4 regions of the Psychrobacillus sp. FSL K6-1267 genome follow, and region 2 is predicted to be linked to each of the others. Evidence: riboswitches for the same ligand, from Rfam matches in the RefSeq annotation. Region 2 holds a riboswitch; each other region holds the start of a gene.

Region 1 (6,159 bases), 3.4 Mb from region 2:
ATTGATTGTTCTGCAAATGCTTCCATTCCTACGTTTCTTAAGCAATTCAGCGCTATTTGTTTGTCTCTTAAAGAAGGTCTTCTCATCACGCCGATATGTCCATATCGGCCCATTAATACTACGTCTAATGCATTTGTTGGAAAGTCCCAATCTACGGCATTACGCTGAGGAACATATCCAACAATATGATCCTTTGGATTCAGCGGACGCTCTAATATTGCAACAGAGCCGGTTTTATTTGGAAGCTGATTTAGCACGGCTTTAATCAATGTAGATTTCCCTGCTCCGTTTGGTCCAATAATCCCTGTGATTAGTCCCTTCGGAATGGTTAGACTGATGTTGCTCAACACAACTTTTTCCTCGTAAGCAACAGATAAGCTCTTTACCTGTAATGCATTCATTTTGCTACCTCCTATTTTAGTGAATCAACAATCGTATTGACATTATGCTTATACATTCCGATATAAGTTCCTTCTTCTGTACCTTCAGCTCCCATTGCATCCGAGTACAGTTCTCCTCCAATTTGTATGGTGTGTCCCTTTTCCTTCGCACCTTCAATTACAGCATTCATGGCTTTGTCTGACACACTGGATTCGATAAAGACCGCTTTAATATTTTGTTCTACTAAGAAATTAACGATATTCTGTATATCCTTTAGACCGTATTCAGCATCTGTACTAAGACCTTGTAATCCTCGAACTTCCATCCCATTGCTTTCACCAAAGTAATTAAAGGCGTCATGAGCGGTAACAAGAACCCGTTGCTCTTCGGGGATTTCGCTAATGCGTTCCTTCGTCCAACCATTTAGCTCATCTAGTTCCTCAAAGAACTTTCTTTCGTTTTCTGCAAACTGATCTCCATCAGTGGAAAATTCCTCCGTAAGTGATTTTGTGATTTCGTGTGTAGCCAATTTCCAAACCTCAATGTCGAACCAAATATGTGGATCAAATAATTCTGGATGAGCCTCGTCATTTAAGATTCTATCTTTCGGAACTACTTCTCCAATAGCCACTACAGATTTGTCCTTCTTCATTTTTTCAAAAATATCACTCATTTTCCCCTCAAGAGCTAGACCATTATAAAAAATAATATCTGCATCCTCTAATACTTGTAAATCGCCTTGAGTAGCCTTATAAAGATGTGGATCTACACCAGGGCCCATTAAGGATTTTACCTCCACAGAATCTCCAGCAATTATCCTTACGGCATCTGCAATTTGCCCTGTAGTTGTAACGACAAGTGGTTTTTCTTCCCCAGAACCCCCTGCGTTATTGTTACCACAGCCAACCAATAAAACAGCCACAATAAATAAAAATAAGATCTTTTTCACTTAGCACACTCCTTTTCCTTTGTTATAAAGTATTTCCTTAAGGAAACTTTTAGACTAAAAAAATATTATTTTCTTTTATGATAATAAATTTCCTTAAGGAAATATTTGTTCAATAGGTTAACACTTCTTTTTTGAATTGTCAAAGTACTTTATGTAAAAATGAAAAAAAGGTGACTATATGTTGTTAAGAAAATCTGGGGCAGAATACGCAAGTGAGGGGCATTTTGTTTAGAAAGAATTCCAAAAAGGAGATACTCGAAAAACCTTTATTTTTTCGTATGTATTTTATACAAGTGCTATACTGTATGAACAATGATAGTAGGGAGGTAACGATATGCAATATTCAAAATCTAAAATGGAAGAGCTAGTAAAATTTAGTCCTGACTTAGCAAAAAGATTGAAGGAAGTAATGAAGGAGCATGACCTAGAAAAAAGCTTTGCTCTTAAAGCTTTGTACCATTCAGAAGTTAAAGACGGCGGGAAATATCAAAGGGATTACCAAGACCTTTAAATCAAAAAAACGAACCACATGATTAATCTCATTTGGTTCGTTTTTTATATCCTTAATTAAGATCCTACTTGTATTGAAATGACTCGGGACATGCTTGATTTAGCTTTAGGCGGATGCGTTCGGCGCGGCGAGCGGTACCCGTGGCTTGCGATCCTCCACTGTAGTCTCCGCCTGCCACTCCTAGAAGAGAGCCTTTTGGTTTGATAAATAGATACAATGAATGATGATTGTTGGACGAACCAAATAAATTGAACACTGGGTTCATGGAGCTAGAATTTAGATATATTCTTTTTTTCAAAGTTAATATTGGCAAAACCATTTTGGAAGCGTGCGAATGCGCCTTACTTATTCCTCCAATTTCCCTGAAATTTCATTTTTAATCTGATGATGGGCATCAATGAGATTTTGAAGAAAAATATTTTTTTCGTTCATACTCCAGGTTGAACTAAGTTCAATTTCTTTTTTCATTTCATCATAGATAGACTGTAGAGATATTGATGTACTTGCAACATAATTTGTCATTAATACTTGTTTATATTGTTCAATAAAATTCTCTTTTCTCATTTTCAAAATCCTTTCGCCTTTAACATAAAAAAGCATCCTCTTTTATAAAAAAGAAGATGCTAGTTAGTATGATTTAATGGTCAGTACGCTTGGAAACTCAATAAAATCCACGCTGAAAACAGGAGCCCAATAGCTCCAGTGATTTTATTATGTTTTTCGTACGACAGTATTTTCAAGCTATTGCTTGTACATAGCTGCACTTAACACCCCCTATCCGCGTAGGCTTGTGGTGTGTACTTGAAATAGGCAGGTCTCCTGGCTCATGTTCATCGCTCTTCTTTCCTTCCCGTAGTAACCTTACAGTGGTTTATAAAGAATCGCTCCCATTTACAGTTGCGGGACAGCGTCGGTCTTTCACCGAACTTCCCTTTTAAGTTCTCTTGCTAACAAAAGAACACCTAAATCTACACATTATTTAATTGTTCTTTCACTATAACATAAAGAAAGGTATTCATTATAGCAAATTTGGATAAGCGGCCGATGGTTTCCCTTTTTATAATCAATAGAGAGGTGAGGGAAATGATTAGAATGAAAGATTCGTATCGGCTGTATATTCATATTTGCTTTCTATCGCAATTATTTTTTACTTATATATTTACAGTCAATCTGTTGTACCAAGTAAGCGTTGTTAAGCTGGATCCGTTGCAGCTTGTTTTAGTGGGAACTGTGTTAGAGCTAACCGTATTTCTTTTTGAAATTCCAACAGGCGTCATATCTGACTTAAAAAGCCGGAAGCTGTCCATTATTATTGGTTATTTTTTGATAGGGACGGGTTTTTTATTGGAGGGTTTGTTTCCTTATTTTATAACGGTTTTATTGGCCCAGGTGGCATGGGGGATAGGCTATACCTTTACAAGCGGATCACAGCAAGCTTGGATTGCAGATGAAATAGGAGAAGAGAAGGCCTCTTTAGCATATATGAGGGGAGCTAAGGCTGGAAATTTGGGTCAATTAATTGCCATTCCGTTAAGTATTTTAACCGGTTACTACATGATTAATCTTCCTATTATTATGGGAGGCGTATGTATGATAGGCTTGGCTATTTTTCTTATAATTTTTATGAAAGAGAATCATTTTAAACCAATAAAAATAACTGAAAGAATTAATACATTGGAGACAATGAAAGAGAGTTTAGGGAAAATCATTCATTATTCAAAAGCAAGCTTTATCCTGCGAATGCTATTTCTAATTGCTCTGTTTATAGGTTTTTATAGCGAGGGCTTTGATCGTTTGTGGCTTACCCATCTACTGGAGATGGCTAGAATAACCAGTTTGCCAAATGAACAGCTAGTGTTATTGACTGGTGGTATTCAGCTGGTGATAGTACTCGTGTCATTTGCAATACTTCACTTTCTAAATAAAAGTACAATTTATCAGGATCTGCGAACGATATATATCGGTCTTTTTATTGGTAGCTTCAGTATAGTGGTAGCATTAATCGGCTTTGCAGTTTCGAAGTATTTCATTGGCTTGTTTATTTGCTATGTCTTAATTCAAGTGAGTCGAAAAGTAATGTACCCATTGGAGGATATTTGGTTAAATAAAATCATTCCAGATTCCTCGACTCGAGCAACGTTTTTCTCAGTCAAAGGTCAAGTGGATGCCATTGGACAAATAAGTGGTGGGCCTGTTATTGGATATATTGCCACAACCTTTGCCATTAGGACTGCCATCATTGTTAGTGCCGTAATTTTAAGTCCAGTCCTGTTTTTATATCACATACTTTTGAAGAAAGCTAAGGGTCGGGAATAACAATATAAAGACCAGCAGGTATAGAAATTTTAGCTACCATGAACACAATACTATGTTCATGGTCTTTTTTGTATGGAGGAAACCTGATGGAGTATTGATAACCAGTTCTATTTAGCAAATAGAAAGAAATTCTACATATGCTTGTTTGAGCTGGATTTTCTCCGGCTAAAAGCAACCTCCTAAATCGGAAAATAAACTTGTTCTATATTTATTGTTTCTCCTTAACCGGAAGGTATATCTCCATGTAGATTTTGTCGTACTCCCAATCATGGCAGTGTTCATCATAGTATTCAAAATCATAGCTATCTTCATCTACTTCATAATGAGAGTCTGGTAGCCAGTCCTCTAAAATATATTGCCAAGTTCCTTTGATAGAGGAAACAAATTGCTCTTTTGGAACCATAGGTGTTTTAAATACCGCATATGTAGAAGCTTTGACATGAAACTTAAGAATTCCCTCTGGGATCGTTGTTCCCTCGTCAAAATTTACCGCAAATAAATATGTGAAATGATCTTCTAGCTCAGGTCCACTAAGATTAAAGCAGTATTCACCATGCTTTTTAGGGGACAGGAGATTATATAGAGTGGTCTCAATAGATTCTTCGGAAGATATTCTTTGATCCCAAAAGGCAGGAGCATCTCTTGTATAGGCTATATTCCTTAAGCGTGTTTCAAAAGTTTTTCCTGCGACTGTAAAAGGAGACATAGAAAGAATCTTAGGCTGAAGAACTATTCCCCCTGTTTTCTTTTGTAGAAGACTTTCTAAGCAAAGCCTTTGGGGTAACGAAATGGGACAATGCATCTTATATAGGCTTGGGGGACTACCGAAGCAGCGCTTAAATGATTTAGTAAAGCCGGCATGTGTTTCAAATCCATACTCAAATGCTATATCAATAATTCTTTTCCCCATTATCAAATCTACCAAAGCATATTGTAGCTTCCTTTTTTGTACATAATCCATCGGTGTATAACCAATAGTTTGATGAAAAATACGAGAAAAATGAAAGGGAGAATAACCGATAAGCTTTGATAGGGTATCAGTACTTATATCTTCCTTAATATGATCATCTATATAGTCAATTACCTTTTGTAATAGTTGCGTCATTGTAAAATACTCTCCATAAAATTTAAATTTTCAAAAAATATAATATATAATAGTCTATAATAAAAGAAAGAGATTGACTAGAGGGGGATGGATAATGGAGGAGCTTATAAGTAAGGTTCAAAAGTTGATTAAACCTTCCAAGGGAACTTGGGGAATTGTATTAGAGGATTTAAATACAGGAGATAAGTGGGAATACAATGAACAAGAGCTGTTTTACGCAGCGAGTGTGATTAAGGTACCAATAATGGTTGCAGTTTTTCGAGCGGTGGAACGTCTTGAACTATCATTATCTGATTTGATAATACTGGATAAGGATGAGTATGTGGGGGGCTCTGGAGTTCTTCAGCATTTAACTCCAGGTACTTCACTACCACTATCAGATATCATACTTCTGATGATTATTCAAAGCGACAATACAGCAACGAATCTTTTAATAGATTTAGTTGGAGTAGAAAATATTAAACAGACGATGAAAGAAGCTGGTATGGAACATAGTACATTTTATAACAAGCTTATGTTGAGTAAGCCAAATCCACATGGCACAAATCGTATTGCTGCAAAAGATGTTGGTATCTTGCTGACTAAAATAGCTCAAGGAGAGATTGTTAGTGAACAAGCAAGCAAGCAGATGATAGAAATCATGAAAAAACAACAGATGAGAGATTGTTTACCAGAGAAGCTTCCTTCTCCATACTCTAACTTTGATAATGGGATGCCTGCTTGGGAATTCGCAAATAAAGGAGGTTGGATACCGGGTACTCGACATGATGTGGGAATATTTTTTGTAGGAGATAGAAAATTAGTTGCAACCGTGCTTTCGGAGAAGGAGGATGACGTTCTCGCCAAAAGGATTCTTTCTCAAATAGGCTATGAAATATATCAGTACTTGTGTAAAGG
Region 2 (6,159 bases):
TTGGTCCTAATATTCCTAGCATTTCTCCTTTTGATACTTGAAAGGAAACGTCCTCCACTACTAGCTTTTGATCGTAGCCACCAGAAATATTTTTTACTTCTAGCAAGTTAAGCGCCTCCTTTTTTACGTTGTCTAAAGAAGATAAAAGCAAAAACAGGTGCCCCTATAAACGCAGTAATTACCCCTATTGGAAGCTCTGTTGGAGAAATAATCGTACGGGATACAAGATCACAAATGATCAATAAAGAAGCTCCATTTATAAAGCTCAAAGGAAGCACGTGCCGGTTATCGGAGCCAAATAAAAGTCTAGTCATATGTGGCACTACCAATCCAACAAAACCAATGGTTCCAGACACTGATACGGCTGTGCCTGTAAGCATTGACCCACCAATTAATATCATCATTTTACGCTTCTTTACATCCACACCTAGATGCTGTGCTCGTTCTTCTCCAAAGAGCATGGCATTTAGCTCCCTACGATTTAACCATAGTAATAGTGAACCGATTACCATGAATGGCAATGCCATCTGAACATAGCTCCAGCCCCTCATAGATACACTGCCTAACAGCCAACCAATAATTTGCCGTAGCTCTTCACCTGTCAGAGCAATCATTAAGGAAATGACTGAACCAAGAAATGAGCTAAATATAATACCTGTTAAAATAATCGTTTCCATTTTCATCGCGCGATCTACTAGCCTTGCGAAGGAAATAACGATGAGCATTGTAACTAATGCCCCTACCATACTGAAAACAGGCAAGGTGAACATTCCTAAGAAAGGTACCGAAATTCCAAAAAAGAGTGTAGCCACTGCACCAACAGATGCTCCGGACGACACTCCCAGTGTATAAGGGTCGGCTAGTGGGTTTTTAAGCAAGCTTTGAAAGGCCGCTCCCGCTATTGCCAGGGATGCTCCGACTAATCCTGCGAGTATAACCCGCGGCATGCGAATCTTCCATACTATATTAGTTGCAATCGCATCTGTTCCTGTATCCCATAAAGTACTGATCGGCACCTTTACAGATCCGACCGATACACCTAGCCAAATGGCTACAGCCAACGTAGCCAGTGACAGAATGTAACCGATCATTGATTTACTCACTAAATGCCTCCGGATAGATAGCCTTCGCCACTTCCTCTAAACCTTCTACTAAACGTGGACCTTGGCGACTTGTGGTATCCTCATCCACTTGTACTACTGCATTATTTTTAATAGCTGTCACTGTATCGAAACCATCACGTTGCTTGACCTTTTCAACAATGCCATCCACGTAATCATACGTGATTAACATAACATCAGGATTACGACTTACAATTTCTTCTGGGCTGACTTGGAACCAGCCCTCTTGGTCAGCCATGATATTTTCTGCGTTGACCATCGTTAGAATTTCTTGCATAAATGTATTATTACCAGGAGTATAGATCTCAGGCACATCTGAGGTTTCTACAAAAACTGTTTTCTTTGTTTCTACTTTTGAAACTTTTTCTTGAATTTCGTCAACCTTTGCCTTCATATCCTTTATAATGGCCTGTGCTTCCTCATTTTTGCCTGTTGCACGACCAATCTGCTCGATGGATGTATAGGTTAAGTTAAAATCCTTTGCATCCTGTACTACATAAACCTTTACACCAGAATCTCGTAGCTGTTGTAACCCAGCGTCAGCCATTCCTACTACGGACTCATGAGCGAAGACAATATCCGGATTCAAAGAGATAATTTTTTCAATGTTATACTCCATGCCACCAATTTTTTCTTTTTCTAAGGCTTCCTCTGGATAGCTCTCGTAATCATTAACGCCGACAATTTCCTCATCAAGCCCTAATGCAAATAGAATTTCCGTATTACTTGGAATCATGGAAATAATGGTCTTCGGAGCTTCCTCTAATGTGATTTCTTGGCCTACAGCATCCGTCAATGTAAGCGGAAATGCAGTTTCTGAATTTCCAATTTCTGAACTATCTTCTTTTTCTGATGGAAGTGTCTCTTGCTCATTACATCCAACTAACACAAGCAAGGTCATTCCTATAATTAACCAAAACTTTTTCATCCTTCATTCCTCCTAAAATCAATAAAAAATCTCCCATCCTAGGATGAGAGATAGATAGGTATAAATCTGCCACAAAATACCGATAGCTGACCTACACCAGACCTATCCGCGTAGGTAATGGGTATGCACGTAAGGGCAGGTTTTCTGGCTTATGATGCATATGCATCACTAACAGTGGCGGGACCGCGCTGGACTTTAACCAGCTTCCCTTTTAACTCTAGCAATCCGTAACTAGAGCACCTTTACGCAAAAAATATTCCATTGCTGCTTTGCATTTATTATACCTTATAATTAAATGTTGTCGAGATGGAGACTAGAAGAGAAATTCGAGAAATAAATTAATATCAAGCAATTTTCCGAGTTTAGCGAAACATTAATTCCTTAACCTTGTAATCTATGAGTAATCACTGGACTATTAATAAAAATCGCAGTACACAATCCAATCTTGTTTATCTTGATTGTAGAAAAAATAAAAACTGCCACTATCTACTATATTGAATTGCGCCTTGGCATCAGAGCTTATCTGAAAGACAAACGGATAATCTTCACCATATGAGACTCCGCTCTGTGTATAGGATGGATATCCACCAACCTTGTGCATGGGATAAATATTTTCGACGATATCGTCGTAATACTCTATATCACTCTCCAATTCAAGACGTAAAATTTCATCTTGAATTTCTGGTTCTATATCTCCTGAATCCCATGCTGGGGTATCGTTCTCAACTAATATTGGTTTTAATGGAAAAGACTTCATTCTTGAAGATTGTTCATTTATCTTTTGTATTTCATTAATATTAGTAAAACAATTTATCTTAAAAAAAGAAGCTAAATTATCTTCAATTAAATGATTATATACATTAAAATCCATATAAACAGTGATTAACTGAATGTTTTTTAGCTCCTTCGGTACATAAGGTAAATTCTTTAGAAATATAGTACATATTGGTTCAAACTGAGGAGATTTATTTTCTCCGCTACCCCACATAACATTTCCTATCCAGCTCTCTCCCAATTCTTCCGTCGGCCGAGATCCTCCTGTTTCAAAAATCGTAGCTCGTTTAAATAGTGATTGTTTTAATTGAGTAATATTCAACGCAATTACCTCCTAAATCTATGTCCAAGCTTATTCACTTAAGTAGGACTCCCAATCATAATCATTTATTTTGTAGAATGCGCCATTGTCATTTCTCTCATATGCACAGAGGGGTAAATCTTCAATAAAAGCTAAAATAGAGTCATCAATATTTAAAATTACCCCTATAGATATATATTGCAGATTTTCATGATTATTTAAAAATTCATCATCTTCATAACCACTTAATACAGACCAACCAGAGTCTTGCTCATCCCTTGGCTCGTCTCTTAACATAAAATTAAATTCATCTCTCTCCAAAACATCTTTGCTCACAATTATTTTTGTGTCAAAATAGTAATCCCATTTGGATGAATACGGATCATTATACTCCGTGTCACAAATATGTTCTGTCCGAAATGATACTTCTTGTCCTCTTTTTAACTCACTTAGATTAAATGGATCATTCGTAAGAATTCCCTTAAAGTTCTCCATATCCCTATGAGTAATTTCAACCCACATTTTTTCTCCCGCATACCCGTCTGTTCTTGTCTCGATTTCAAAGATTAGTTTGACCATATCTCCTATATTTAAATTACCTATCACTTCTTTGCTAGGAATATAAAAAGTATAGGGTGCATCCTTATTTCTTTTATAGGCACTATCTATATACCATGGCACTTCGCTTCCTCCTTGCATCGTTATAAGCCTATTCTAACTTGAATATAAAAAAGAGGGCATTAATCCATTGATTAAAGCCCTCCAATGAGTTAGTTCCTAATTTATTACTTCGCGTTTTCAAAAATAATTCCTTCTTATTGAGGGAACTTTACTCATTCGTGAGCTTCTTCATCTCTTTTGTATTCTAAAAGATCCCCAGGCTGGCATTCTAAAGCCTTACAAATTGATTCTAATGTAGAAAGCCTAATTGCTTTAGCTTTACCATTTTTTAATATAGAAAGGTTAGCCATTGTTATTCCAACCCTCTCTGAAAGTTCTGTTACGCTCATTTTTCTTTTAGCCAACATCACATCGATATTAATAATAATCGCCATATTTTCACCTCAGACCGTTAAATCGTTTTCAGATTTTATATGAATAGCTTCTTGTAAAAGTTTTTGGAGAACGGCTGAAAAAACGACAATTACCATAGAGGCAAAAATCATGATAAGCCCGATTACTATAACTCCTGGAGCGTCATCCTTATCTGCCACAAGAAAAAATAGTGGCATGCCTAATACATATAAAGAGCTAATTGCCAGTGCACAGTATTTAATATTCTTTAACGCTCTTACAGATATTTCCGAGAAAGCATTACCCATATCAATATAACTTAAAAGTTTAAAAGCTTGGTACAAAGCAAAGTAAAAAGGTATAGCCGTTGCATACAAATCGATAAAAACGAGATATTTGAGATATGGAATGTCAGGGTATAATTCTTCTGCAAAATTTGCTATTTCAGGTACCAAAAAGATACACAAAGCCAGAACGGGAATTCCCATAACAATAATTGCCATCTTTAAAAATAATGTTGTTCCTTTTTTCATAAAAGCACCTCACTTAAATATAATTCAATATAATTATATTATAAGATTTATCGTTTTAGAATAAATAAATATTGTTTTTTAAAGTATTTTTATTGATAAATGAAAATGTGGTGACGTGCAGACATCATTCGGAACATCTTGGCTCAAGTTCTTGCTTTTTATAAACTTGTTATTTTCCTATTTAATCTGTTTGATTACACTAATAAACAAACAAAAGAGGCATTAAGAATTGGTTTCTTAATGCCTCTAGGAATTTTAATTACATTTTTTCTGGAGCAGATACTCCTATTAGTTTTAATGCATTTGCAATTGTTTGGCGTGCAGATGTTACTAGCGCAAGACGTGCTTCTGAAAGAGGTACATTGTCAGCGTTTAGTACTTTGTCTGCATTATAGAAACTGTGGAATGTTGCTGCTAGTTCCTGGATATAGGTTGCTACACGGTGAGGTGCACGAAGTTTCGCTGCATCTGCTACAACTTGTGGGAAGTCACCGATTTTTTTCAATAGATCAAGTTCTTTTTCGCTTTGCAATAACTCCAAGGAATTTGTAGACGCCTTCATTCCTTGTGTTTCTGCAGAACGTAAAATAGAACAAATACGAGCATGTGCGTATTGCGCATAGTACACTGGGTTTTCATTGGATTGAGAAACGGCTAAATCAAGGTCAAAGTCCATATGAGAATCACCAGAGCGCATACCGAAGAAATAACGCACAGCGTCTAATCCTACTTCTTCCACAAGCTCACGCATCGTTACAGCTTTACCTGTACGTTTACTCATTTTCATTTTTTCGCCGTCTTTATATAGCTGAACCATTTGGATAACAGATACTTCTAGCTTTTCACGTTCATATCCAAGTGCCTCAAAAGCAGCCTTCATACGCGGAATGTATCCGTGATGGTCTGCTCCCCAAATATTAATGAGCTGATCGAAGCCACGAGCCAGCTTATTCTCATGGTATGCAATGTCTGGAAGTAAATAAGTGAATGAGCCATCACTTTTAATAAGTACACGATCCTTATCATCTCCAAATGTAGTAGAGCGTAACCAGGTTGCCCCCTCTTCTTCAAAGATATGACCGTTTTCACGTAATTTGTTTAATGCAATATCAATTTTTCCGCCTTCATATAAGGAGGTTTCCGAGAACCAATTGTCAAAGCTTACACGGAAGTCTGATAGATCCTTTTGAAGCTTCGCCAATTCAACTTTTAAACCATGTGTACGGAATGCTTGGAAACGTTCCTCATCTGACATATGAACAAATTTATCCCCATGCTCTTTTGCAATGTCAGCAGCAATATCGATAATGTCTTGTCCTCTATATCCGTCTTCTGGCATTTCCTTTTCCATACCTAATGCTTCAAAATATCGCACTTCAATAGAAACGGCTAAGTTATTGATTTGATTGCCTGCATCATTAATATAATACTCACGAGAAACATCATAGCCGGCAAAGTCCAATACGTTGCATAAGGAATCTCCCACAG
Region 3 (6,159 bases), 3.2 Mb from region 2:
TACTATATCTGTTTTTGGTAATTTAGTTGCCAAAGTTGTTCACCCTTTCTATTGGTGTATATTAGTGTTGATGCTGAGAGTTTAAGCTCATAGGATCTATTTTCACGAATTCATCTTTTTCTAATACATTAGTATAACTCGATTGATGTCCAGGGAAATTCTTCATTTTCCAACCAGCCATATCTTTGTTACCGCCGTACATAGGGTCAGCATATACTCCTTCAATTGTTACTTTTCTAAGTAAAGAGAAGAAAAAGGATGAACTAACAGCTCCATTTAATTTAACTTTATCAGCTTCAAAATCTTTTAAGATTTCGATTTGTTGTTCTTCTGTTAAACTGGCGAATTTAGGTTTATCATCAGATTTCTTTGCAGCCTCTGCATTTAAAGCTGTAATTCCAAGATTAAACACTTGCTGACGATTCAAATGTGTTTGGTACCCTTGTTGTGGAACTGCTTCTGCTGGGAAGAAAGGACCGGTCATATATTCTTTTGAGTTCAGGCCAAAGCTCCCTGCTAGTTGGTGATCGATATAATATGCAACAAGTAATTCTTTCGCACCGGGTCCTACCTCAGTTTTAGGGAAAATTTGCTCTGCTGCAGCATCTATCGTATCAAATTGTGCTTTGTCAAAATACATCAGTGCCTGGTTGAAGTTAACCCCAGTAGCTGCTGAATGAACCCCAGTCTCGTTAGTTTTAGTTGTTGAGTCTTTACCTAGTAAAGAACCGAGTGCTCCACCTAGTACAACTCCACCAACTGTTAATCCAGAATTTTTGATAAAAGTACGTCTAGATGAACGTTTATCTAAGTATGGAGCCTTTTTTTCCTGTTCTGACATAATATAACCTCCAACGTAAATTAGTAAAAAATAGCTTAAATTGTTTATTCAGGTAAACAATGAGTCGAAAATATTCTTATTAATGAAAAACTGCATGCCAGTTATAAACTAATGAGAATAGGATAGTATAAACCAATAAAAATGAGATAAAGTATATATATTTTTTTCCAGTCCAGCAAAGAACAATAATAGCTAGTCCAATACTTGAACCTATTAACGCGAACCAAGGAAACTCATTATTATAGTAAAAGAGGCCAAGAGCTAAATCTGCTACTATAAATAAAGCGAAAATTACTTGATTCAACAGTTTTAATTCTTCTAAGTTATATTGCGTCACTTTTATTCTCCTTTAACATAGTTCACTCAACTATGAAAATGTAATTTTTATACATAACAAAACAACCGTTTAACAGTTTACTCCTTTTATTTCTTCAATACTACATATTTATTTCGGATTACAAAATATAATTTTATTCTGAAAAAACATTAAATTCACATAAAAATTGCAAATTAATAGTAAAAACTCTTCTATTATCGGTATAAAATAACTAGTGTTTTGTGGTTGAAAAACGCTAAAGGACTAGTTGTATAAACAAAGTTATAGAAAGTTATAGAAGGGAAAAAGAGAGTTTTATATCGAAGAGACTTTTCCAACTCACACAATTTGATCATTATTAATACCAAAGTATTTACAAATTTAAACGTAGGAGTATAATGTGTTATTGATACAAAACAACCAATTTTTTTTAGATTAACTACTATTGCAAAAACCACGTGAAAATATATAGAAACAGTATGGGAGAGATTATAATGCCAAATATTGGAATACCAGGTTTAATCATTATATTAATTATTGCTTTAATCGTGTTCGGTCCTAAAAAATTACCTCAATTGGGTAGAGCAGTTGGAGAGACGTTAAAAGAATTTAAAAACTCAACTAAAGATATAGTAGACGATGTTGCAGAAGAATTTAGAATAGAAGACAAAGAAACAGAAACTAAAAAAAATATCTAATGCAAAAAGCCACCTGTTTCTATAATTGGTGGCTTTTTGTATCTGTTAATACACGTTGCTAGATTAATCTATAAGAATCTATACAAGAGCTTGTTGTTTCATTATTTCTTTAAATAACGAAGAAATAAAAGGTGCTCTTGGTGTTTGTGTGATGGGAGAAAATTTTAAAGTCGACAGTATGATGGATTATTGGATAGGGGTCAGTTATATAGGCGACACACTAGAAAATCTGGTGACATTAGAAATACCAGCATCAAAGTGGGTAATCTTTGAGGTTCACGGAGCGATGCCCAATGCTATGCAAAATACATGGTAACAAATTTACTCAGAATGGTTTCCCTCTAACTCCTACAAACAGGCAGGAACACCAGAGATGGAAGTGTATACAGATGATGACCCATCTGATTCAAACTGTTATTCAGAAATTTGGATTCCTGTAATATAAAAAAGTTGAACTAGTTCAGTTTACTAAACGATTGTAAATGAAATCATGCTACGAAGGGTAACTAGCCTTTGTAGCATTTTATATATATGCGCCTTCATATTCCACTTCTGTTACAATCATTTCCTCTTCTGAGTAAGCCTTAAGTAATTCCCTTGCTATATACGATGGTGCTCCTAATGATTCAACTATTGCTTTCTCAGTTTGTCCCTCTCTTAACAAATCACAAAAATACTTTTGGAAATCTCTAACTATTGCTTGGCGTTCCTTTGTATTCAACATATAAAGCTCTTTTTCTAACGTCTCAATATAAATATTCGCTGTCATGTCTCTCTCTCCCTCGGTACTATTCATTAGATAGTACTATACCATAACACTATTATTCATTGCAAGGTACCAGTTTTAAAACAAAAGAAGTTGGTCTCCTCAAAACGAGACCAACTTCTACTTTATTCAAATATCTCTGGATAAACGGTTTTAGCTACTAGTTCTACAGCTTCACCAATTCGTGGTCCTGGGCGAGACATAATGTCCTGATCTAATTGGAAAATGGCGTTGTTTTGCACTGCCTCCAACTGATTCCAGCCTGGACGAGCCTTAATCTCACCAATTGGATCTTCTACATAATTTACGGTAGTCAAGATAATCGGAGGATTTTTCTTAATGACATCTTCCTCAGATAATTTAATCCATCCCTCTTGGTCTCCAAAAATATTTACAACTGTAGCTTTACTCAAAACTTCTTGTTGGAAAGTATTTTTTCCTGTTGTAAAAATTTCTGGAGATGGGCTTATTTCAAAGTAGACGTGTTTCTGATCGCTTACACCTGATACTTTGTCCTGAACACTTTGAATAGTAGTTTTAATAGAGTCAACAAGATCGGTTCCTTTATCCTCTACTCCCATTACTGCGGCCAACTGTTCAATATCTCCATAGACGTCTTCAAATGATAGCGCCGATTGAATGACAAAAACATCTAACCCCGCGTCTTCCAACACTTTAAGCTCTTCCTCAGATCCAGTTGTATAAGCAATTACAACATCTGGATTTATCTCTAAAATACGTTCTGCGTTGAACTTCATAGAATCGGAAACTCGTTCAATTTCTAGTGCCTCTTCTGGATAGGTATCGTATTCTGTAGCTCCAACAATTTTATCTCCTACACCAAGGGCAAACAGGATTTCTGTGTTACTTGGTTGTAGAGACACAATCGTTTCCGGAACTTCTTCGAATGTAACTTCTTTCCCCATATCATCCGTTACAGTATATTCTTTTACTTCTTGTACAGAATCTGTTTCAACAGCTGTATTTTTTTCAGCCTCTTGGCAGCCTACAAGCAAGATAGAAAGTATTAGTACCGCTAACCAATTCCTTAATTGTTTATTCATTTGTTAATCCTCCACTTTTTTCTTTTTTCTCATCGGATATGATTTACTGACAAATTGAATCTCTTCTACTCCATGATGCTTATTTACATATACCGCCATTGCAAACAATACATTTGCTAATAGCTGTGTGTAATCAAACAAAATCTCTGGTACTTCTCTTTCTAATGAAACTTTATGTAAAGCCCTTACAGATTTTTTTGCTTCACTACGACACACGTGTAATTCACATGCAGCTGTTGAGCCTTGTGGAAGTACGAATATATCTACTCTTCCTTCCACTTCACTTACGTAGAAATCATACATATCACTTAGAATTTGTAAATCCTTTTCATTGATTGCTAGCTTCCCTCTAACAGAACCATTTACGTGATATGCCATCGGTGCCAGATACATTAAATCCTCGTAAACTCTTGGAATATCTTTTGTTAAAGATGCGGCCAATCCAATACGTGTGGTCAATGAGTCTGTTCGAATCTCAAAGTCTACTGTAGACGGCTTTTCTCTCATAAATGGATAACAAATATATCGCATGTCTTTTTTCAATGCTCTGCCCCCTTTCCAAGTTATTTGTGAATTTTCGGCAATACAATACTCGACTTCTTACAGCACAAAAAAACGCCACCCTAAAAAAGGGCGGCGCAATACCTATTTATCGTTAGAAATTTAATCGAAAATAGAAACGTGCCGTACAACCCCTTAACTTCCGAAGAGTATTTATACGTTCAAGAAAAGGCCGGTCTCCTGGCTCATGCATCATTTTACTCTAAGAACCTTCCCATTGGCTTTTAGCCAACAGTGGTATTTTTCTTATTTCATCAGCATTTACAGTTGCGGATACAGCTTCGGTTTTTCACCGAATTCCCTAATTAAGCTGACAAGTCAGCACCTTTTCCCTGCAAAAATTATTCACTTATCGTAAGTGTACCATAGCCTTTCAATTGGTGATAGAAGCTTGTGAAACAACCAGCTTTTTACTCTTTTATTAGCTATAAAGTCTGCAATTATTTTGTTTCTCATTCAATTTATGCTACTGTTTTTATATGAAAAAATTTATTCCACTTTTACTTTTACTTGTCTTTGTATTTATAGCCTCCGGGCAGACTTCCGAGCAACAGTCTTTGGTAGCCGTGCTTAAAGAATGGCTTCCAAACAAGCCATTGGAGTCTTTTTTATCATTATTTCATATTCCTTATTGGGGATTCTATGTCTCTGTCGAGGAACGTGGCTACTATGCATTTGTCGAATTCTTAATAAGAAAAGGAGTCCACTTTTTTTATTTTGGTTTGATTAGTTTAGCTATTTATATTGCTTTGCCGAAGAGGAAGTATCGAAAACTTACTGCAATAATGATTACCTTTCTTCTAGCAGTCGCAGATGAATTCCATCAATCCTTTACGAGTGGACGATCTGCCCTTTTTCAGGATGTTCTATTAGATACAGGCGGGGCTATTTTTGTCATGCTTCTGCTAACGTTTGTTCAATGGTTGAAGCATAGAAAAAACGCTAACCTTTAGAAGGAAGCGTTCTTTCCCTATCTATTTACATCTTTTTCTCAACAAGAAAACAATCCCTAGCGTGACTACTGAAAAAACAGTAAGTATTTGATTAAACGGAAGGACAGGCTTGAATTTAACTTCCTCCGCAGTGATTTCATATATTCCAACCGGTTTTATCGAAAAGGCACCACCGCCTCCTTCTCCTTGACCTGTAGAATTTTCTTCATCTGAAATCGTGTTACCTCCACCTCCGCCTCCACCTACAAAATAATTAACTTTGGCAACAGGTAAGATCCTTTTGTTCTCCAATACAATTGGTTCTCCGTATATAAGAGACACATCTTTTTCTCTGGAAAACTTTTCGAAAATGGAACGGACTGGGGATTGAAACAATGGTAGCTTTCCCCCTTGTTTTTCTAGGTTACTTGATTTTTCCTCCATTAAATTATCTCCTTTAATTTAGAATAAGTGTCATGTGATGTTCTTCGTAATAGACGTCTCTATCCTTTAAAGCCATTTCTTCTACTCCAAATACCTTAAAACCTAATTGTAAATATAAATTTTTTGCGGATTCATTATTCGACACAACAGATAGATTAATCTTTTCTATTTCATTAGTTTCTATTGCCTGGTTAATGGCTCGCTCCATTAGGGCCTTTCCTACACCTTTTCTTCTTCCCTTTGAGCTTACATACATTGCAAAAATATTTGCTCTATGCTTCATTTTTAAGGAACTCTCTTGTGCTAGAGTAACCATACCAATTAATTTATCTTCTTCAAACGCACCGAACGTGTAATTGCCATTTACCTTAAAATTACCTTTTACTCGTTCAATTGGATTTTCTCTTTGAAGAGCTTCTTCATAGCTTGTTCCAAACGCTTCTGGACTGTTTTGCAGAGCCTCTAGCCTTAGTTCCCAATAAGCAATGGCATCTACATCTGTTAATCTTCTAATATCCATTCCTAAACCTCCAAAAA
Region 4 (6,159 bases), 470 kb from region 2:
CTCCACTGATTCTTTGTATTGATCGTACACCCAGTTCATCATGTCCTCATTATTTAGCTCAGGATTTTCCGCCAGTACAGCACGGAATAACTCTGAGATAAATCGTCCATGCTCTAGTTCGTCTCTATTAATATAGCTAATCATTGTAGAGGTACCTACCATTTTGTTGTAGCGCGCAAGGTTATAAAAATAGGCAAATCCTGAGTAGAAAAATAAACCCTCTAGTAACGTTGTATAAGTTAATGTTTTTAATATATTTTCTGTCGTTGGCTTCTCCACAAACTCATTATAGTATTTCATAATATTTTGGTTGCGCTTTAATAAAATCTCATCCGTTCTTCCAAACTCGAAGGATTTATTTTGTTCATCAAGCGAAACAACGGAGGACAACACATAAGAATAACTTTCATTATGTACAGCTTCCTGCTGCGCGATTACTGCCATAATAGATTGTACGGATGAATCTGTAGCGTAAAGTGACAGCAACAGAGCTGTACGAGTCTGGGGCGCATCTAATGTAGCCAGTAGACCAATTATTTTCAAATAGGCCTCCTGCTCCGATTTTGTTAAGCTATCAAATTGCTTAATATCATTCGACATATTAATCTCATCTGCTTGCCAATAGTTCCCTAGTAAGCGTTTATAGATTTTATGCCAATGCGGATAAGCTATATCATTCCAGTTTAAAATTCCACTCGATTTCCCATTAAATATCCCTGTGGATTTGTTTGGGTTTCTAGGTTCTAATGTTTTTGCCTTTAACATTTTCCAAAACTCCCTCTAGCCATTTTGTAACTATTTTTTCTTGACTTCCTCTTGGTGATTGTTCTATTTTTAAACCTTCATATTCACAAGCATAAAACTCGGTTAGTTTGTTTACAGCATTGCAAAATAAGTCGTCGCCACCGAATTGCGTGTCTCCTGAACCAAATATATAGACATTTTTCGGTTTATAGCCGACTGCTCGAACAAATTCCTTCACTTCATCCGGAATGCCACCCTCGTCCCAAGTGAAGGTTCCTAGGAATAGGAAGTCGTATGCCGATAGCTGTGGCACTATCCCATCACCTATTTCATACATGTCCACCATATAACCTTGTTCCTCTAAATTCACTTTTAATAGTTCAGCTATCTCTTCTGTATTCCCGCTATAGCTCAAATAACAAATGATGGTTTTCATTAGCTCGAGCAAGACTCACATTCTACCAGTTCTATTGAAGTGGAACGTACATAATAAGTTGTTTTTAGACCACTGTTCCAGGCATCTAAGTGCAGCGCTAACAATTCCTTAGCTTTAATAGTATTTTGAACATATAGATTTAGCGAAACACCTTGGTCGATATGTCTTTGACGGGCGGCATTTTGTTTTAACGTCCAGTGCTGGTCGATAAAGTAAGCTGATTTGTAATACCATGTCGTCTCTGAATTTAAATCTGGGACTGTCACTGGAATTTTATAATCTTTCTTTTCCTCTGAATAGGTCTTTTGGAAAATCGGATCAATACTTGCCGTACTTCCCGCTAAAATGGAAGTAGATGAGTTTGGTGCAACGGCCATCAAATATCCATTTCGGATACCATTTTCAGCTACTTTATCACGCAGACTTACCCATTCCTCTCCGTCATATTGACGGTTTTCAAAATAAGCCCCTGTTTGCCAATCAGAACCTTCGAATAAAGGGTAGGCCCCTTTTTCCTTCGCAAGATTTAAGGAAGCTTGAATCGTCAAATAGGCAATTCTTTCATATAGATTATCAGCAAGCTCTACCGCTTCCTCTGATTCCCAACGAATTTGCTTAAGGGCAAGTAAATGATGCCAACCAAACGTTCCAAGTCCAATTCCACGGTACCTTGCGTTTGTGCGCTCTGCCTGTGGCACTGGAATCATGTTCATATCTATAACATTGTCTAACATTCTTACCTGGATGTTTATTAATCGTTCTAGTACATCCTCTGGTACTGCTTTACCTAAATTAATAGAAGAAAGGTTACAAACTACGAAATCACCAGGTTTTCTGCGAGTTACAATCACATCGTCCTCTAGCTGTATGGATTCAAATTCAGTGGCACTTTGGTTTTGAAAAATTTCCGTACAAAGATTACTACTATAAATCATTCCAACATGCTTGTTTGGATTACGGCGATTCACTTCATCTCTATAAAACATAAATGGGACACCCGTTTCTAACTGGGATCGCATAATTCGCTTCATCAAATCTATTGCTGGAACTGTTTCTCGTGAAAGGCGATGATCCATTACACATTCTTCATACTTTTCTCTGAAAGAACCATCTCCACGTTTTTCATCATAAAAGTCTTCTAATGAGTAACCTTTGAGCTGACGAACCTCGTGAGGGTCAAACAAATGCCATTCTCCTCTTGCATCAACCTTTTCCATAAACAAATCTGGCAAGCATACACCAGTAAAAATATCATGTGCTCGAAGTCGTTCATCGCCATTATTTAGTCTTAAATCTAAAAATGTAAATATATCTTTATGCCACACATCCAAGTAAACAGCTACTGCACCTTGACGTTGGCCTAGCTGATCTACGCTGACAGCTGTATTGTTTAGTTGCTTTATCCATGGAAGAACGCCACTAGACGCTCCCACAAAACCTCTTATAGAAGAGCCACGGCTACGGACCTTGCCCATATAAACGCCTATTCCTCCTCCAAACTTAGAAAGTGTGGCTATGTCTGTGTTGCTATCATAAATTCCTTGTAGACTGTCATCAACCGTGTCGATAAAACAGCTAGAAAGCTGCCCGTGTGGCTTTCCTGCATTAGAAAGAGTAGGAGTAGCAACCGTCATATATAAATTGCTCATCGCCCAATAGGCTTCTTTAACTTTTTCTATGCGGTTTTCTTTTTCGTCCTTCATTAGCGTCATTGCAATAATCATCCAGCGTTCTTGTGGCAATTCTACAATAGTCTTATCAAAATCCTTCGCTACATAACGATCTAAAAGCGTTTTTAAAGCTATATATGTGAAGAGGAAATCTCTTTCAGTAACGAGGATTTCTGCTAATTGCTCTAATTCCTCTGTAGAATAGGTTTCTATGATACGAGAATCATAAATTCCCTTAGCCGATAGCTTTTGAACGTTATCTGCAAACTTTGTATAGACTGCATCTGCCGTTGTATTTCTTCGTTCCGCTTGTTGCGAATATACTTCTGCTAAATAGATTCGAGCCGCTACAAATGTCCAATAAGGTTCATGTTCATCAAGAAAGCTCAGTGACTCTAAGGACATGGCTTTAGACCAGCTAGCAATATTGCCCTCTGGGTGTTTTTGTAGCCACTTGTCATGTGACCTCCTTAATGGTGCTATCTTTTCTTCCCCAAACTCCTGTGTTAATTGGTATAGTACCTGTTGTTTTTCTGTGTTTGAAATAGTGGTCATTTAGAGTTCCTCCCTGTCTTTACATAACAAAAAAGCGATGGCTCTAGCCTCTTCGGCTGAGTCATCGCTCACGATTTTAAAGTAGGAAACAACAAGACGTATCGTTCGTTTAAAGATAGAGTCTCTCGCCCCCACCTCTCAACCCCCGAAGAAAGTGTTGCTTCACCGATAAACAGGCAGGTCTACTGGCTCGTGTTTCTTCCTTCTGCTGGCCTTCCCACGAAAAATCGCAGTGGCATATTCAACAGTCGTCCACACTTACAGTTGCGGGGACAGCTTTGGTATTTCACCGAATTCCCTTTTAAACCATAACGGTACCTTTTCATCGTATAAATACTATATATTGTGTTTTGATTACTTATATACCCTAACATATTGTGTTTAAACTTGTACATAGGTAAAAAGACTAGACGTTTGATACACAGCTTTATTTCTGTACATTAAACTAATTTCATATCCCTTTAATCGCTCTTTCTAATCTCTATTCTATATAAATTTTATAAGCTTTCGTAGCCGTATTATGAAAACTTACTTTCGTATTTATTCATACAGGCTTACCTTGCAGCTTTACCTTCTTTTTCTTAGCTTTCATATGACCGCTCCAGGAGAGGTTTGTTCCCATTCGAAGAATCATTTCCAAGGGACCTCGTTTGAATACCTTCAAGTAGTAGTAGCTACCTATACACTGTAGAACAAAAATTACAAAGCCCAGCAAGACACTATTTAGCATGCCCAAAGAGCCAAATTGTCCTAAACCGTATCCGTAATAGATAAAAGTACAAATAACACTTTGCATAATGTAATTTGTTAAAGAAAGTTTCCCAACACTTTCAAAACCAATGAAAACCTTGTTACCTGAGAACTTTATAAATAGGATAGCAAATATACCAATATAGGATATACACAGTAATTGTGTACCCATTTGTAATAGAACTGCTGTCCAATTTGTTTCTTCTCCAATAATAGCGATAGATTTTAAAAGTAAACTAATTGGCAAAAGAGCCATACTTAATATATACCATTTTTGTTCTCGTTCCATGTGTAGAAATAAGCCACCCTTTGCAGCTGCCATACCAAACAAAAACATCGGTGACGTCAACAATGGTCCAAACAAAAGCATAAACAAGCTAAAAAATACTTTCTCCCCTTCACTTTCAAAATACAGTGGATCCTCTGTATTTCTGTGTTGCTTAATTTCCTCATAAGAGCCATTTTGATAGACTTCATTTGTGGTTTTTATGTATAATGATTGCTTTTCCAACTCTTCCTTACTTTTTTCTTCCATTCCGTAACTAAGAGCACCAGTCAATACAAACAAAACCGTTCCCCATATAATTAAAGTTTTCTTTTTTCTATTTAAAAAAAGTAATAGGAATAATCCCATTAACCCGTAAAAGGCTAGAATATCCCCTTCCCATAAATAGGTTGAATGAAGTAAACCTAGAATAAAAAGAAATATAAAACGTCTCCATAAATGCCTTTTTACTTTTCCTTTCTTTTTTTTAATTGATTCTGCTAGTTTTATTAATGAAAAACCAAACAAAAAAGTGAATATCGGCATAAAACTACCTTCTACTGCTATTTTAAGAATAGCATAAATAGTCTTGTCTGTGGCAGAAGCCGTAAAGTACTCTAATTCTTCCTTTCCCCATATACCGTAATGGAAAATTAACAAATTCGCTAATAATATACCAAACAAACTGATTCCTCTTAAAGCATCTATAAAACGCACTCTTTCTTCTCTCATCATGAAACCTCCTAAAAATATCTCTTAGTTAGTATAAAATGGTAAGCTTATAATAAATTGAAACTAACCTTACAGAAACCTTAAATATTTCTAGGAGTGATTTACTAATGGAAGAAACTAATATTTTGATAGTTGAAGACGAGCTTGCTATCGCTGAGATGGTAGAAATTATTTTAAGAAAAGAAAATTTTCGACATATTGTTATTTGTGAAACTTACCAGAAGGCAAGTAATTATATTTCCAATATGCATTATGATTTATATATTCTCGATATAATGCTTCCGGATGGAGTGGGACTTGATTTAGCTAAACAAATTCGGTTTAAATCCGATGCTCCTATATTTTTTCTAACAGCAAAAGAAAGTGATGCTGACAAAATAAGAGGATTTATGAATGGAGCTGACGATTACATAACAAAACCTTTTAATCCACTGGAATTAGCTGCTCGAGTGAAAGCACACATGAAACGCTATACTTCTTCCTTTAAAGCTTCCGATGAAAAAGTATATAAATTCGGCCATTTTTTGTTAGATAAAGGAAGCGCAGAACTTACTGTGAACGGAGAAAAAAGCATTGTTACGGGCAAACTATTTCATTTACTACTCCTATTTTGTGAAAACGCCGGACAGATTTTATCTAAGGAGCAAATTTTTCTTTCTATCTGGGGAGAAGACAGTTATATAGATGACAACACAATCATGGTACATATACGGAGACTCCGAGAGAAGATTGAACAAAAAAACCCTAGTAATCCTAAACAGCTGATTACAATTAGAGGGATTGGCTATAAGCTCGTAAACGAGGAGAAATAGTAATGAGACTTTCAAGTAAAATATCTCTAAGATTTTTAGTTTATTTTGTTGTATTTTATGCTGTATTATTTTTAGTCACATTTGGAATGTTTGCTTATATCATTTTCGACCTGCTTTCAAAGGAAGCTATCTCAGATATTCGTGCATTGGAAGCCTTTGAAATAGAAAGTGACATTGCAAAACAACCGGATGGCA

The links. Region 2 has a riboswitch for cobalamin ahead of MHB55_RS03495 (ABC transporter substrate-binding protein). Riboswitches for the same ligand answer to the same signal wherever they lie in the genome.
Region 1: linked by a shared signal. The riboswitch ahead of MHB55_RS20990 (hypothetical protein) and the one ahead of MHB55_RS03495 (ABC transporter substrate-binding protein) in region 2 are both predicted to bind cobalamin.
Region 3: linked by a shared signal. The riboswitch ahead of MHB55_RS19685 (hypothetical protein) and the one ahead of MHB55_RS03495 (ABC transporter substrate-binding protein) in region 2 are both predicted to bind cobalamin.
Region 4: linked by a shared signal. The riboswitch ahead of MHB55_RS01115 (ribonucleoside-diphosphate reductase subunit alpha) and the one ahead of MHB55_RS03495 (ABC transporter substrate-binding protein) in region 2 are both predicted to bind cobalamin.

What each region holds. Positions count from the first base shown of each region.
Region 1 covers NZ_JBBOOR010000001.1:4,081,062-4,087,220, reverse strand. The annotation lists gene MHB55_RS21005 (metal ABC transporter ATP-binding protein) at 1-401, opposite strand, end outside; gene MHB55_RS21000 (metal ABC transporter solute-binding protein, Zn/Mn family) at 413-1,330, opposite strand; gene MHB55_RS20995 (hypothetical protein) at 1,665-1,841, shown strand; gene MHB55_RS20990 (hypothetical protein) at 2,187-2,405, opposite strand; cobalamin riboswitch at 2,634-2,822, opposite strand; gene MHB55_RS20985 (MFS transporter) at 2,925-4,157, shown strand; gene MHB55_RS20980 (AraC family transcriptional regulator) at 4,366-5,262, opposite strand; gene MHB55_RS20975 (serine hydrolase) at 5,357-6,159, shown strand, end outside.
Region 2 covers NZ_JBBOOR010000001.1:678,404-684,562, reverse strand. The annotation lists gene MHB55_RS03505 (adenosylcobinamide amidohydrolase) at 1-106, opposite strand, end outside; gene MHB55_RS03500 (FecCD family ABC transporter permease) at 108-1,091, opposite strand; gene MHB55_RS03495 (ABC transporter substrate-binding protein) at 1,096-2,049, opposite strand; cobalamin riboswitch at 2,167-2,308, opposite strand; gene MHB55_RS03490 (DUF1963 domain-containing protein) at 2,465-3,145, opposite strand; gene MHB55_RS03485 (immunity protein Imm33 domain-containing protein) at 3,176-3,805, opposite strand; gene MHB55_RS03480 (helix-turn-helix domain-containing protein) at 3,958-4,179, opposite strand; gene MHB55_RS03475 (DUF2975 domain-containing protein) at 4,189-4,671, opposite strand; gene argS (arginine--tRNA ligase) at 4,931-6,159, opposite strand, start outside.
Region 3 covers NZ_JBBOOR010000001.1:3,840,048-3,846,206, forward strand. The annotation lists gene MHB55_RS19650 (GMC family oxidoreductase) at 1-33, opposite strand, end outside; gene MHB55_RS19655 (gluconate 2-dehydrogenase subunit 3 family protein) at 62-841, opposite strand; gene MHB55_RS19660 (hypothetical protein) at 921-1,178, opposite strand; gene tatA (twin-arginine translocase TatA/TatE family subunit) at 1,649-1,855, shown strand; partial or broken gene MHB55_RS19670 (GyrI-like domain-containing protein) at 1,980-2,300, shown strand; gene MHB55_RS19675 (HAAS signaling domain-containing protein) at 2,379-2,624, opposite strand; gene MHB55_RS19680 (ABC transporter substrate-binding protein) at 2,747-3,685, opposite strand; gene MHB55_RS19685 (hypothetical protein) at 3,689-4,228, opposite strand; cobalamin riboswitch at 4,400-4,590, opposite strand; gene MHB55_RS19690 (VanZ family protein) at 4,726-5,199, shown strand; gene MHB55_RS19695 (spore germination protein GerW family protein) at 5,221-5,622, opposite strand; gene MHB55_RS19700 (GNAT family N-acetyltransferase) at 5,636-6,142, opposite strand; gene MHB55_RS19705 (nucleotidyltransferase domain-containing protein) at 6,145-6,159, opposite strand, start outside.
Region 4 covers NZ_JBBOOR010000001.1:208,991-215,149, reverse strand. The annotation lists gene MHB55_RS01125 (ribonucleotide-diphosphate reductase subunit beta) at 1-765, opposite strand, end outside; gene MHB55_RS01120 (flavodoxin) at 737-1,180, opposite strand; gene MHB55_RS01115 (ribonucleoside-diphosphate reductase subunit alpha) at 1,180-3,405, opposite strand; cobalamin riboswitch at 3,564-3,742, opposite strand; gene MHB55_RS01110 (DUF418 domain-containing protein) at 3,950-5,152, opposite strand; gene MHB55_RS01105 (response regulator transcription factor) at 5,260-5,964, shown strand; gene MHB55_RS01100 (sensor histidine kinase) at 5,967-6,159, shown strand, end outside.